3 regions of the Kitasatospora dryopteridis genome follow, and region 1 is predicted to be linked to each of the others. Evidence: riboswitches for the same ligand, from Rfam matches in the RefSeq annotation. Region 1 holds a riboswitch; each other region holds the start of a gene.
What was found. A riboswitch is a leader RNA that binds a small molecule or an ion and turns the genes downstream of it on or off. The one in region 1 is predicted to bind cobalamin.

Region 2: linked by a shared signal. The riboswitch ahead of ACQ614_RS25730 (cobalamin biosynthesis protein) and the one ahead of ACQ614_RS30475 (HoxN/HupN/NixA family nickel/cobalt transporter) in region 1 are both predicted to bind cobalamin.
Region 3: linked by a shared signal. The riboswitch ahead of ACQ614_RS22585 (ribonucleoside-diphosphate reductase subunit alpha) and the one ahead of ACQ614_RS30475 (HoxN/HupN/NixA family nickel/cobalt transporter) in region 1 are both predicted to bind cobalamin.

The regions. Positions count from the first base shown of each region.
Region 1 is NZ_CP192749.1:6,744,506-6,748,775, reverse strand. Features, by position in the region: gene ACQ614_RS30480 (EamA family transporter) at 1-452, shown strand, start outside; gene ACQ614_RS30475 (HoxN/HupN/NixA family nickel/cobalt transporter) at 494-1,609, opposite strand; cobalamin riboswitch at 1,642-1,850, opposite strand; gene ACQ614_RS30470 (ArsR/SmtB family transcription factor) at 1,933-2,295, shown strand; gene ACQ614_RS30465 (phosphatidylinositol-specific phospholipase C domain-containing protein) at 2,488-3,534, shown strand; gene ACQ614_RS30460 (Fpg/Nei family DNA glycosylase) at 3,592-4,270, opposite strand, start outside.
Region 2 is NZ_CP192749.1:5,707,681-5,711,950, forward strand. Features, by position in the region: gene ACQ614_RS25725 (cobyric acid synthase) at 1-624, opposite strand, end outside; gene ACQ614_RS25730 (cobalamin biosynthesis protein) at 621-1,709, opposite strand; cobalamin riboswitch at 1,815-1,947, opposite strand; gene ACQ614_RS25735 (helix-turn-helix domain-containing protein) at 2,155-2,844, shown strand; gene ACQ614_RS25740 (alpha/beta hydrolase family protein) at 3,164-4,270, shown strand, end outside.
Region 3 is NZ_CP192749.1:4,956,824-4,961,093, reverse strand. Features, by position in the region: gene ACQ614_RS22595 (glycosyltransferase family 2 protein) at 1-411, opposite strand, end outside; gene ACQ614_RS22590 (LamG domain-containing protein) at 756-1,844, opposite strand; adenosylcobalamin-variant (AdoCbl-variant) riboswitch at 2,042-2,142, shown strand; gene ACQ614_RS22585 (ribonucleoside-diphosphate reductase subunit alpha) at 2,366-4,270, shown strand, end outside.

The DNA.
Region 1 (4,270 bases):
CGCAGCGCGGCGGCGGCGCGGTCGGCGCCAGGGTGCTGGTGCTGACGCTCGGCGCGGCCTTCGGCTTCGGCGCGGTGATGGCGCTGATCGCCCACGCCTCGGCCGGCGGCGGCCTGCTGCTCGCCCTGTGCGTGCAGCGGCTGTGCAACATCGCGGTGGGCGGCGCCCTGCTGCTGGCCCGGGGCCGCGGGCGCTGGCCGGCCGGGCCCGGGGCCGTCCTGCGGCACCTGCCCGTACTGACCGCCGTGGGCGTGGCCGACGTGGCCGCCAATGCGACCTTCGCCGTCGCCTCCAACAGCGGGCCCGTGGCGGTGGCCGCCGTGCTGGCCTCGCTCTACCCGGTGGTCACGGCGCTGATGGCCCGCGGGCTGCTCAAGGAGCGGCTGCAGCGGGTGCAGGTGGTCGGCGCCGGCCTCGCGGTGGCCGGCACGCTGCTGCTGGCGGCGGGCTGACGCACCGTCCGCCCGCGCACCGGGCCGGCGGCCCGCGCCGCTCAGGCCTGCCGCTCCGGCGCCCACCGCTTCTCCACCCCGGCGATCCGCCAGTAGCCGATCGCCACCGCCCAGACCACCACGAACAGGCCGACGATGACGAAGCCCACGTTGTCCAGGCTCAGCCCGGCGACCCACCCCGTCACCGGGTCGGCCAGGCCGAGCTTGTCGTGCAGTACCGCCACCAGCTCGATCGTGCCGATGACGAACGCCACCGCGATCGACAGCCCGGTGATGGCCAGGTTGTAGAAGACCTTCCGCACCGGGTTGGAGAACGCCCACTGGTAGGCGAAGTTCATGAACGTGCCGTCCAGCGTGTCGAACAGGCTCATGCCCGCGGCGAACAGCAGCGGCAGGCAGACGATCGCGTACCAGGGCAGGCCCGCCGCAGCACCCGAGCCCGCCATCACCATCAGGGTCACCTCGGTGGCGGTGTCGAAGCCGAGGCCCAGCACCATGCCGACCGGGAACATCTGGCCGGGCCGGGAGATCGAGCGGGTGGCCCGGCCGAGGATGCGGTTCATCAGGCCGCGGGAGTCCAGCTGCCGCTCCAGCTCCGCCTCGTCGTACGAGCCGGCGCGCATCGCCCGGAACACCCGGAGGATGCCGAGCAGCGCGACCAGGTTCAGCGCGGCGATCAGATAGAGGAAGGCGCCGGAGGCGGTGGTGCCGATCGTGCCGAGCACCTGGTGCGTCGCCGACCCGTCGTCCATCAGCACCCCGGCCAGCTGCGCGCCGCCCGCCACCAGGGCGGCCATCAGCACCACCATCGAGGAGTGCCCGAGGGCGAACCAGAAGCCCACCGAGACCGGGCGCCGGCCGTCGGCCATCAGCTTGCGGGTGGTGTTGTCGATCACCGCGATGTGGTCGGCGTCGAAGGCGTGCCGCATGCCGAGGGTGTAGGCGGTGATGCCGAGGCCCGCGCCGAAGACCTGGGTGCCCACCTCGTACTTCTCCGGCACGACCAGCAGGAAGAGCGTGCCGAAGGCCGCGACGTGCATCGCGAGGATGACCGCCATCAGGCCGGCGGTGCGCAGGGTGTCCTCCCGCCGCCAGCGGAAGGCCGGCGGTCCGGGGGCGGTCGGCGGCGCGGCCGTACCGGTTGCGGGCAGGGTCATCTGCGGATCACGCTCCAGCACCTCGTGGAATGACGTCGTGAGATGCCGTGGCCGGTCTCCTGGCTCACGGGGAGGTTCCGACGGTGCCCGTACCCGGCCTTCCCAGGCGCGCTGCTGCGCCCAGTGACCCGCAAAGGGGTACGGATTGACTCCCCGTTCACAGTGGCGAGGGCCGCTCCGGACTCGGACCCGCGAGGGTCCTCCACCGGTCTTCCCGAACACCACGGCTGCTCCACCGTAGGGGTGACGGACCGACAGCTGCAAGCCTGCAGACCTGCGCAGGTGTCTGAGATCACGGTCGGACGGCCTGCAAGAATGCCGCCATGCACCTCGTCCCCGCCGACCGCACCGACCACCGCACCATCGACGGGCACCGGGTCTGCGAGGCCATCGCGGCGATCGGCGACACCGCCCGTGTCCGTACCTGGGCCGACCGCTTCGCCCTGCTCGCCGACCCCGGACGGCTGTCGCTGCTGCTCGCCCTGCACACCACGGGGCCGCTCGCCGTGACCGACCTCGCCGTCGCGGCCGGCATGCGCGACCCGGCGGTCTCCCAGGCGCTGCGGCTGCTGCGCGCCGCGGGCGTGGTCGCGGGCGAGCGGGACGGCCGCGTGGTGCGGTACCGGCTCACCGACCCGGCGGTCGCGGAGGTGCTGGAGCACGGCGTGCTCGGCCGTCCGGAGTGAGGGCCGCCCGGGTCGGAGCCGCCCGGCCGGGGGCCGTCCGGAGTGAGATCGGCTGCGCCGCACGCAGTATGACGGGGGATCGGCTTCGGCCAAGTTTTCTTGTCATGTCACCTTGAAGCAGCTCCGGTGGCCCATGCTTCCGGAGGCGGCCCGTCCGGGCCGCCGTTCCCAGGCTCCTGACGAGGAGACACCGTGAAGCTTCGCCGTACGTTCGCCGTGGGACTGCTGGCCGCAGCCGCCGCCCTGATCCCCGCGCACCAGTCCGGCGCCGCCGCCGGCGGCGGCCTGCCCTTCGGCTCGGCCACCACCGTCGGCCTCCACAACACCTACGACCCGGCCGCGTTCCCGTTCCTCGCGCAGAGCCTGGACACCGGCACCGGAATGATCGAGCTGGACGTCTGGACGGACACCGTCACCAAGGAGTGGAAGGTCAGCCACTCCAACCCGCTCGGCAACGCCAACAACTGCACCGCCGCGAGCAACCCCGCCCAGCTCTACAGCGGCGGCACCAACAAGAACCTCGAGCACTGCCTCGACGACATCCGGGTCTGGCTCGGCGCCCACCCCGGCAGCGGCCCGCTGGTGGTCAAGCTCGAACTCAAGGGCGGCTTCGCCGCCAACCGCGGCATGGGCCCGGTGCAGCTCGACAGCCTGATAGCCGCCCACCTGGGCAGCACCGCCTTCCGCCCCGCCGACCTGCTCGCCAGGCCCGGCGGCGGCTCGTACGCCACCCTCGACGAGGCCGCCCGGGCCGGCAACTGGCCGACCCGCGCCGCACTGGCCGGCCGGGTGCTGGTGGACGTCATCCCCGGCACCTTCGAGGAGGGCAACCCCTTCGACACCCTGCACACCGACGTCGAGTACGCCCGCCACCTGCGCGACCTGGCCGCGGCCGGGAAGATCGGCCAGGCCCAGGTCTTCCCGGTGGTGCACGGCGCCGCCTCGGGCGACCCGCGCGGCAAGTACGGCGAGACGAACATCCGGCCCTGGTTCGTGGTGTTCGACGGCGACGCCTCGGCGTACGTCGGCGGCATCGACACCGCCTGGTACGACAGCCGCCACTACCTGCTGGTGATGACCGACGCCCACAACGTCGCCCCCGCCATCAGCGGCACCGACCCGACCGCCGACCAGGCCCGGGCCCGGGTCTCCCAGCTCGCCGCCGCCCACGCCAGCATCGTCTCCAGCGACTGGCGGAAGCTGCCCGAGGTGCAGTCCACCGTGCTGCCGCGCGGCTGACGGCCCGTCGCGCCCTGCCCTGCCGCTACGGCAGGGCAGGGCGCGGGTGCCCGCCCGTCAGCGCTGCTGGCAGCCGGGGCACCAGAAGAGGTTGCGGGACACCAGGGACTCGGTGCGCACCGGCGTCTCGCAGACCAGGCAGGGCATGCCGGTGCGGCGGTAGACGTACACCTCGCCGCCGTGGTCGTCCACCCGCGGCGGGCGGCCCATGGCCTCCGGGGTGTGCTCGGGCCGCACGGTGTCGATCCGCCCTGCGCCGACGCCCTCGTGCATCAGGGCGACCAGGTCCGCCCAGATCGCGTCCCACTCGGCACGGGTGACGTCCTTGCCGGCCCGGTGCGGGCTGATGCCCAGCCGGAACAGCACCTCGGCGCGGTAGACGTTGCCGACCCCGGCCAGCACCTTCTGGTCCATCAGCAGGGCGGCGACCGTCGTCGAACTGCGGGCCATCCGGCGCCAGGCGGCCTCCGGGTCCGCATCGGGGCGCAGCGGGTCGGGGCCGAGCCGGTTGTGGACGGCCTTCTTCTCGCCGGGGCCCAGGAGTTCGCAGGTGTTGGGGCCGCGGAGGTCGGCCCATCCCTCGTCGTTCGCCATCCGCAGCCGGACCTCGCCGACCGGCGCGGGCACCTCGCCGGTGCCGAAGGCGAAGTTGCCGTAGAGGCCCAGGTGGATGTGCAGCCAGTCGTCCCCGAAGCCGAGGAACAGGTGCTTGCCGTGGGCCTCGGTCTCGTCCAGG
Region 2 (4,270 bases), 1.0 Mb from region 1:
CCCCGGCGCCAGCAGCCGCGCGTCCCCGCGGAACTTGTTGACGAACCAGCCCGCCACCAGCGACTGGTCCTGCGCGGACAGCAGCGCCAGCGTGCCGTACATCGCCGCGAACACCCCGCCGCGGTCGATGTCGCCGACCACCACCACCGGCAGGTTCGCGGCCGTGGCCAGGCCCATGTTGGCGATGTCCCGGTCCCGCAGGTTGATCTCGGCGGGGGAGCCGGCGCCCTCGCAGACCACCACCTCGTACCGGCTGCGCAGGTCCGCCAGGCACTCCAGCGCCCGCTCCAGCAGGACGGGCTTGCGCTCGCGGTAGTCCAGCGCCCCGACCTCGGCCACCGGTCTGCCGAGCAGCACCACCTGGCTGCGGCCGTCCGCCCCCGGCTTCAGCAGCACCGGGTTCATCGCCGCCTCGGGCTCCACCCGGGCGGCCTGGGCCTGCATCGCCTGGGCGCGGCCGATCTCGGCGCCGTCAGCGGTGACGAAGGAGTTCAGCGACATGTTCTGCGCCTTGAACGGCGCCACCCGCACCCCCTGCCGGGCCAGCCACCGGCAGATCCCCGCCGTGACCACGCTCTTCCCCGCATCCGAGGTCGTCCCCGCCACCAGCAGAGCCTTCGTCACGTGACACTCCTTCGCATGCGTGCAAACCCGGGGACGGGAATGGGCCACCCAGGGGCGCGTACTCCGATCAGACCGGTGCGCCCCGGGGCGGCCCGGCCGAGTGAGGTGCGTCCGAGGGCGTGGGCGGCCGTCGTCACCGCCAGCGCCAGCATTCCCACGCGGCGGGAGAGCCGGCAGGCGCGCTCGATGTCCGGGACGTCCACCGGCCGGAGTTCGGCGCCGAGGACGGGCCGGTGCTCCACCCTCCCCCAGCCTTCGGCCGGGGGGACCCCCGTCTCCGGGGGAACCCCGTCGCCGTACCGCAGGGTGCCGCCGAGCCGCACGCCGAGCCCGCCCGCGAAGGCCGACTCCGCCTGTCCGGCGTTGGGGCTGGGGTGTGACGACCCGTCGCGCCGCCAGACCTTCCAGGCGGCCCGCGGGTGCTCCGCGGCGGCGACCGTCAGCAGTGCGGTCAGCCGGGCACCGGGCCAGCCGGCCACGTCGTCGAGCCGGGCGGAGGCCCAGCCGAAGCGCAGGTGGCGCGGCGAGCGGTGGCCGACCATCGCGTCCAGGGTGTTGACGGCCCGGAAGGCCAGCAGCCCGGGGGTGCCGGCCAGCGCGCCCCAGGTGAGGGCGTTGACCACGGCGTCGGCGGTGTTCTCGGCGACGGACTCGACGACGGCGCGGGCGATCTGCTGCCCGTCCAGGGCGCTGGGGTCGCGGCCGCACAGGTGCGGCAGACGCTCCCGGGCGGCGGCCAGGTCGCCGGCCTCCAGGAAGCGGCCGATCGTCCGGGCCTCGCGGGTGAGGGAGGTACCGCCGAGCACCGTCCAGGCGGAGGCCGCGGCGAGGGCCGACCGTGCCCAGGGACGCCGCCGCAGGGCGCGGTCGGCGAGGACGGCGCCGGCCGCGACGGTGCCCACGCTCAGGGCGGTGAAGGCGGCTCCGGTGCCCCGGTGGTCGCGCCAGAGCCGGCGCTCCAGGCGGCCGGCCGCGGTGCCGAACAGGGCGACCGGGTGGCCGCGGCGGGGGTCGGCCAGCGCGGTGTCGGCGAGGTAGCCGGCGACGGCGCCCAGCAGGTAGGGGGAGGGGTTCACACGGGCCACGGCCCGGCTCCCCGGTCGGGGCGCAGCGGTGACCGCTGGGCAGCCTGCATGGCGGGCGTGTCCTCACTCAGGGTCCGCGCCCTGGATCGACGAACCGGCGGCGAGAGTCTCCTGGCTTCCGGGTCGGACACGCGCTCGGGCCTTCCAGCGGCCCTGTCGCGGACCGCCGTGACCATGCAGGTCGAGCGTGCTCCCCGGTGACAGTGGCGGGACCGCGCCGGACTCGCACCGGCTTCCTCTGCATGCCTCCGTATGGCCCCGAGATCCCATCACGCGTTCCGACCGGGAGTCAACAAAGCCTGTGGAGGGGTTGGTCACACACCGTCGCCGTTCCGGCCGCCCCGAGCCCCGTACGATCCTCCAGCCCCGGGCCCGGGCGGCGCGCCCCGCTTCGTGCGTTCGGCGAGTGGGTCGGTGCGCGCGGCCGCCCGTACGTTCTTGTCGCATGCGACGCAGACCGTCCTCCCCGCCGCCGGTGCCGTTCTCCCCGCAGGCCGCGCGGGCGCACCGCGCCGGGCTCGGCCTGACCCCGGAACAGGTCGCCGAGGCCATGGCCGCACACGGCGTCCGGCTGCTGCCCGCCCATGTGGCGGCCTGGGAGGCCGGTGAGCTGCGGCCCTCGGAGGAGGAGTTCGTCGCCCTGTCGAGGGCGCTGTGGTGCCCGCCCGCGCAGCTGATGGGCGTCCGCCCGGCGACCCTCCGCGACTTCCGGCTGTCCCGCGAGCTGACCAGGGAGCAGGCCGCCCGCCGGATCGGGGTCAGCGTGCAGACGTACGCCAGGGCCGAGGACACCGGCCACTGGGACGCCGACGAGGAGCAGAGCCTGGCACTGGCGCACGCGCTCGGGCTGACCCTGCGGGCGCTGGTGCACGTGACCGGCCGTCAGGACGAGCTGGAGCTCCTGCTGCGACAGGTCGTCGACGGCCGCTGGCAGGCCCGGCTGAGGGCGGTGGCCAGGCTCGTGCCCGTCCCGGACCCGGTGCTCGGCGGGGTCCTCGCGGACCTCCAGGACGAGTACCTCGTCCCCGCCCACTGGGGCTCCGCCGTCCCGGACGCCGCCCGCCCCCCGGCCCGCCCGCTCGCCGACCGCTTCTGGGAACTGCTGTCCCGGCCGGGGACGGACGTCCCGGTCTAGGGCTTGTCTGACAATTCCCGCCGCGCACACGACGCCGGATCATCCCGCCTGGACGTGCCGCCGCATCGCCCGAGTACGTCCAGTACGAGGCCGATACGGCGGCACGCCCAGCCGGGCGCCCGACGCCGCGTGCCAATGCGACGCGAATTGTCAGACAAGCCCTAGGAGAGCCTGAAGGCAGACGGGCGGCCGAACAGGGGCGCGCGGGCCCCCGGATCGACCTCTGCACCGCCGCCCGGACGGACCCGTTCGGGTGGCCGCGGTCCGGGGCCGGGCGTGGACTGGGAGCGCCATGTCCAGCCGCCCACCGGGGAGCGCCATGCGTTGGGGAACCGCCGCGATCGTCGCGGCCGCCGCCGTCGGGACGGGGGCCGCCGTGCTGCTGATCGGCCGCCGGGTGTCCGAGCGGGCCGTCCGCCCCGGTTTCGCGGGGATGGGACTGTCGGGCCGCGGCGGCGCCCGCCCCGGCATCCGGGTCCAGGACCTGGCCGCCGACCGGGTCACCCTCACCCGCAGCGTCGAGACCGAGCGCCCCGGCCGCTACGCCCTGGAGTGGACCGACGGCGGCCACGCCGTGATCGGCGACGTGCTCGCCACGGGCCCGCAGAGCGTCACCCGGCGGCTGCTCGCCACCGGCGCCGGCACGCTGCGCACCGGGACGGAGGTCCGGGTGACCGCCCGTACCGAGATCGGCGACCCGGCCTCCGCGCTCGGCCTGGACTTCACCGAGACCGTCGTCGACGGCGAGCTCGGCCCGATGCCCGCCTGGTACCTGCCGGGCATCCGCGGAGTGTGGGCGATCCTGGTGCACGGCCCCGGCACCGACCGGCAGCAGGCACTGCCCGTCCTGCCGGTGCTGCACGCGCTGCGCATGCCGGTACTGGTGGTCACCCACCGCGGGGACGAGGGCGCCCCGCCCTCCCCGGACGGGCTCGGGCACTTCGGCGAGACCGAGTGGCGGGACGTGGAGTCCGCCGTCCGCTTCGCCCACGCCCACGGCGCCGGCCGGATCGTGCTGTACGGCTGGTCGCTCGGCGCCACGATGGCCCTGCACACGGCGGCCCGCTCGGCCTGGCGCGACTCGCTGGCCGGCCTGGTGCTCGACTCGCCGGTGCTGGACTGGCCCGCCACCGTCCGCAGGGAGGCCGCCCGGGCCGGCGTGCCCGCCCCGCTCGCCGAGCTCGGTGCGCTGGCCGCCGAGGGCCGCTCCGGGGTCGACCTGGCCGGGTTCGCAAGGCTCGCGGCCGGCACCGACCTCCAGGTGCCCGCGCTGCTGCTGCACAGCCCGGTGGACGCCGTGGCGCCCTGGTCGGCCTCCGCCCGGCTCGCCGCCCGCCGGGACGACCTGGTGAGCCTGCACGCCGTCCCGGACGGCGCCCACGCCGCCCTGTGGAACGCCGACCCGGACGGCTACGGCGAGGCGCTG
Region 3 (4,270 bases), 1.8 Mb from region 1:
CAGGGCGTGGTTGGCGACGAAGTGCGAGGGCTTCATGGCACGCCGGTTGCTGCGCCGGAGCCGATCGGTCGTCATGAACTCCACGTCGTGCTCGACCAGAGTGTGCAACAGGTCGGGCAGGGCGTCGAACGGATAGGTGCAGTCCGCGTCACCGGTGGCGATCACATCGCCGGTGGCCTCGTCGAAGCCCGCGAGATAGGCGTTCCCGTAACCCCGTTCCGGCTGCGAGACGACCCGGGCGCCCAGCGACCGGGCGACGGCCGCGGTGTCGTCCGTCGAGGCGTTGTCGACGACGACCACCTCGGTGTCCCAACCGGCTGCCGCGAGTTCTGCGACCGGCACCGTGCCCATCACCGCGGGAAGGTTTGACGCCTCGTTGAGCGCGGGAATCACGATGGACAGAGTGTTCACGGCTCTATTCCCCCCGAAAAAAGCAACTGCTCGCCCCGCCCCCTGGTGAGCAGCCGTTCCGGGGCCGGGCATCCGACGACAGGTCGGGACGGCCCGACGGTCGGTCAGGCTGCGGGCCGCTCCGCGGACGACGGCCGTCTGCCGGCCGTCTCCTGCTCGCCTGAACTCGCCGGGGGTTCCGGTCGGCCGCGCGCGGGCACTTCCGAAACCGATGCGCCCCCACTCGGCCTGATGCCGCCATCCCCGTTCGCTCGGCCGCCATCTTTTCACACCCCGAACGCCGGTGACACCGCGGCAGGCGTGAGGGAGGCCACGGCCGGGCCGTGGCCTCCCCCGGCAGCGGATCAGCCGCCGACGAGCCAGGAGTTGACCGGCTTGGCGCTGAGGCCCGTGCCGCCGGTCTTGAGGCTGGCGACCTGCTGGGGGTTCAGCGGCTCCTTCCAGACCAGGATCCGCCCGATCACGCCGGCCCAGTTGTCGCCCCAGATCCCGTGGTGCCGGCTGCGACCGAACTGCAGCGGCCCGGGCCCGGCCCAGATGGGGCCGTTGAGCTTGGCCGTGGCCGCCTGCGCGCCGTTCACGTACAGCGTGATGGTGCGCTGGCCGGCGTCGTAGACCGCGGTGAGCAGGACCCACTGCGTCACCGTCTCCAGGCTCTCGGGAGCCACCGCCTGGACGACCGTGCCGTCGGCGCCGCCGTCCGCGGTCTGCACCCGGAACGCCCACGCCTTCTTGCCGCTGGCGTCGTCGCGGGACAGGTCGAAGGAGTACGAGATGCCGTCGCCCTGGCTGATCGCCGTGCGCGATCCGCCGGGCGCCTCGTTGTAGACCCATGCCGCGATCGAGAAGCTCTTGCCGACGTCGACCAGCTGGTTCGCCGACTGGGCGTAGGAGTTGTTGTTGCTCCGCATGCGCAGCGCATAACCGCCCTCCACCTCGGCCAGCTGCGCGTCCGGGCCGATGGCGAGGTTCGCCTGACCGGACTTGTCGGCCAGCAGGTCGGGCTGGCCGGGCACGGTCGGCGAGTTGGCGGGGGCCGAGCCGGACGGGTGCGCCGAGGCCGAGGCGCTGGACGATGCGCCGGCCTCCGGAGTGCCGCCGTGCACACCCTTCATGACGGCCAGACCGACCGCGCCGCCGAGGACGCAGGCTGTGAGCACGATGCCGCCCGTCCAGATCAGCTTCTTGCGGCGCGACGAGGCCTCGTGCTGCTGGGCCAGCGCCTCCCAGTCCGGGATGGCGGTCTGCGCCTGCTGAGGCAGCGGCCACTGCTGGTGCGACGCCTGCGCGGGGAAGCCGGGCGGCGTGCCGAAGCCTGCCTGCGGCGGGAAGGACTGGGCACCCTGTGCCCCCTGCTCCGCGGGATTCGCCGGTCCCTCCTGGGACCCGGGCTGACCCGTCCAACCGGGCGTGGCCCCCGTACCGTCACTCATGGCCAGAGATCGTAGGCCATGGGGTGCGGCGCAGTCTCGGGTGGTGACCGTTCCGTGAGCACAACGGGTGGGTCAGGGGCGGGTCGGATGTGCGCACTGCGCTCACCGGAGTGTGTCCAGCCACGGACGCGACACGCTGCGTGCACAAGATATGGGGGTACATCACGGAGACACCACTACATGTATGCTCACTCTCGCTGTCGACGCAGGGGAACCCGGTGCAAGTCCGGGACTGCCCCGCAACGGTGAGCAGGCCCGTGAACGTCCGGGCCCGCACAGTCCGAGGGCCTGCCGACGGTGTGCCACCGGCTTCCCCGCAGATGCCATGAAGCACAGCTGTACGTCCGGGCCTCGCGGGTTGGCCGGGTGGCGACGCACGCCTCGACTCGGATCGGGCGTGCCGTTCTGCCCTGCCGCGCGCACGCCCTGACGCACCCCCGGCCCCCGGCCCGCGGGGTACCCGAAGCGTCCGCTGCCGCCACAGGAGAGAGTGCGCCTTGACCGTCGCTGCCTCAGTCACCCTGCCCTCCCAGGGAATCGCCGAGTCCGCCCAGACCGACCCCGGTGCTGCGCTGCTCCGGCTGCTCACCGACCGCAGCACCGACCTCCCCCAGGTGGACCCCGGCCACGTCGCCGCCGCCGCACTGCGCGGCCGCCACGCCGGCTCCGACTTCGCGGAGCTGCGCGGGCTGGCCGTGGAGGCCGCCGCGTCGATGATCGCCGAGGACCCGCAGTACTCGAAGCTCGCGGCCCGCCTGCTGGCGCTGGAGATCCGCGACGAGGCGGTCTCCCAGGGCGCGGTCACCTTCGCCGCCTCGATCGCCGTCGGCCACGCCGAGGGCCTGATCGGCGACACCACCGCGGCCTTCGTGGCCAAGCACGCGGACGCCTTCGACGCCCTGGTCGACCTGCAGGGCGACGACCGCTTCGAGTACTTCGGCCTGCGCACCGTGCAGTCCCGCTACCTGCTGCGCCACCCGATCACCCGCAAGGTGGTCGAGACCCCGCAGTACTTCCTGCTGCGCGTCGCCGCGGGCCTCGCGGTCGGCGACAGCGAGCAGTCGGTGGCCGAGGTGGCGGAGCTGTACCGGCTGATGAGCCGTCTGGAGTACCTGACGTCCTCTCCGACGCTGTTCAACTCCGGTACCAAGCACCCGCAGATGTCCTCCTGCTACCTGCTGGACTCGCCGCTGGACAACCTGGACTCGATCTACAGCCGCTACGCGCAGATCGCCCGGCTGTCCAAGCACGCCGGCGGCATCGGCCTGTCCTACTCGCGCATCCGCTCCCGCGGCAGCCTGATCCGCGGCACCAACGGCCAGTCCAACGGCATCGTGCCGTTCCTGCGCACCCTGGACTCCTCGGTCGCCGCGGTCAACCAGGGCGGCCGCCGCAAGGGCGCCGCCTGCGTGTACCTGGAGACCTGGCACGCCGACATCGAGGAGTTCCTGGAGCTCCGCGACAACACCGGCGAGGAGGCCCGGCGCACCCACAACCTCAACCTGGCGCACTGGATCCCGGACGAGTTCATGCGCCGGGTCAACGCCAACGAGGACTGGTCGCTGTTCTCCCCCGCCGACGTCCCCGAGCTGGTCGACCTGTGGGGCACCGACTTCGACGAGGCGTACCGCAAGGCCGAGCAGGCCGGCAAGGCCGTCCGCACCATCCCGGCGCAGACCCTCTACGCCCGGATGATGCGCACCCTGGCGCAGACCGGCAACGGCTGGATGACCTTCAAGGACGCCTCCAACCGGGCCGCCAACCAGACCGCGCTGCCCGGCCGCACCGTGCACTCGTCCAACCTGTGCACGGAGATCCTGGAGGTCACCGACGACTCCGAGACGGCCGTCTGCAACCTCGGCTCGGTCAACCTGGGCGCCCACGTCGCCGCCGGCGCCACCGCCGCCGACCTCGTGAACGCCATGGACTGGGAGCGCCTGGACGCCACCGTCCGCACCGCGGTGACCTTCCTCGACCGGGTCATCGACATCAACTTCTACCCGACCACCGAGGCGGGCACGTCCAACTCCCGCTGGCGGCCGGTCGGCCTCGGCGTGATGGGCCTGCAGGACGTCTTCTTCCAGCTGCGGATCGACTTCGACTCCGCCGAGGCGAAGACGCTCTCCACCCTGATCTCCGAGCGCATCATGCTCACCGCCTACGAGCGCTCCGCGGACCTCGCCGAGCAGTTCGGCCGCCACGAGGCGTACGGCGAGACCCGCGCCGCCCGCGGCGAACTGCACATCGACCACTTCAACGCCGCCGCCCCGCAGTGGACGGAGCGCTGGGACGCGCTGCGCGCCCGGATCGCCGAGACCGGCCTGCGCAACTCGCTGCTGCTGGCCATCGCGCCGACCGCCACCATCGCCTCGATCGCCGGCGTCTACGAGTGCATCGAGCCGCAGGTGTCCAACCTGTTCAAGCGC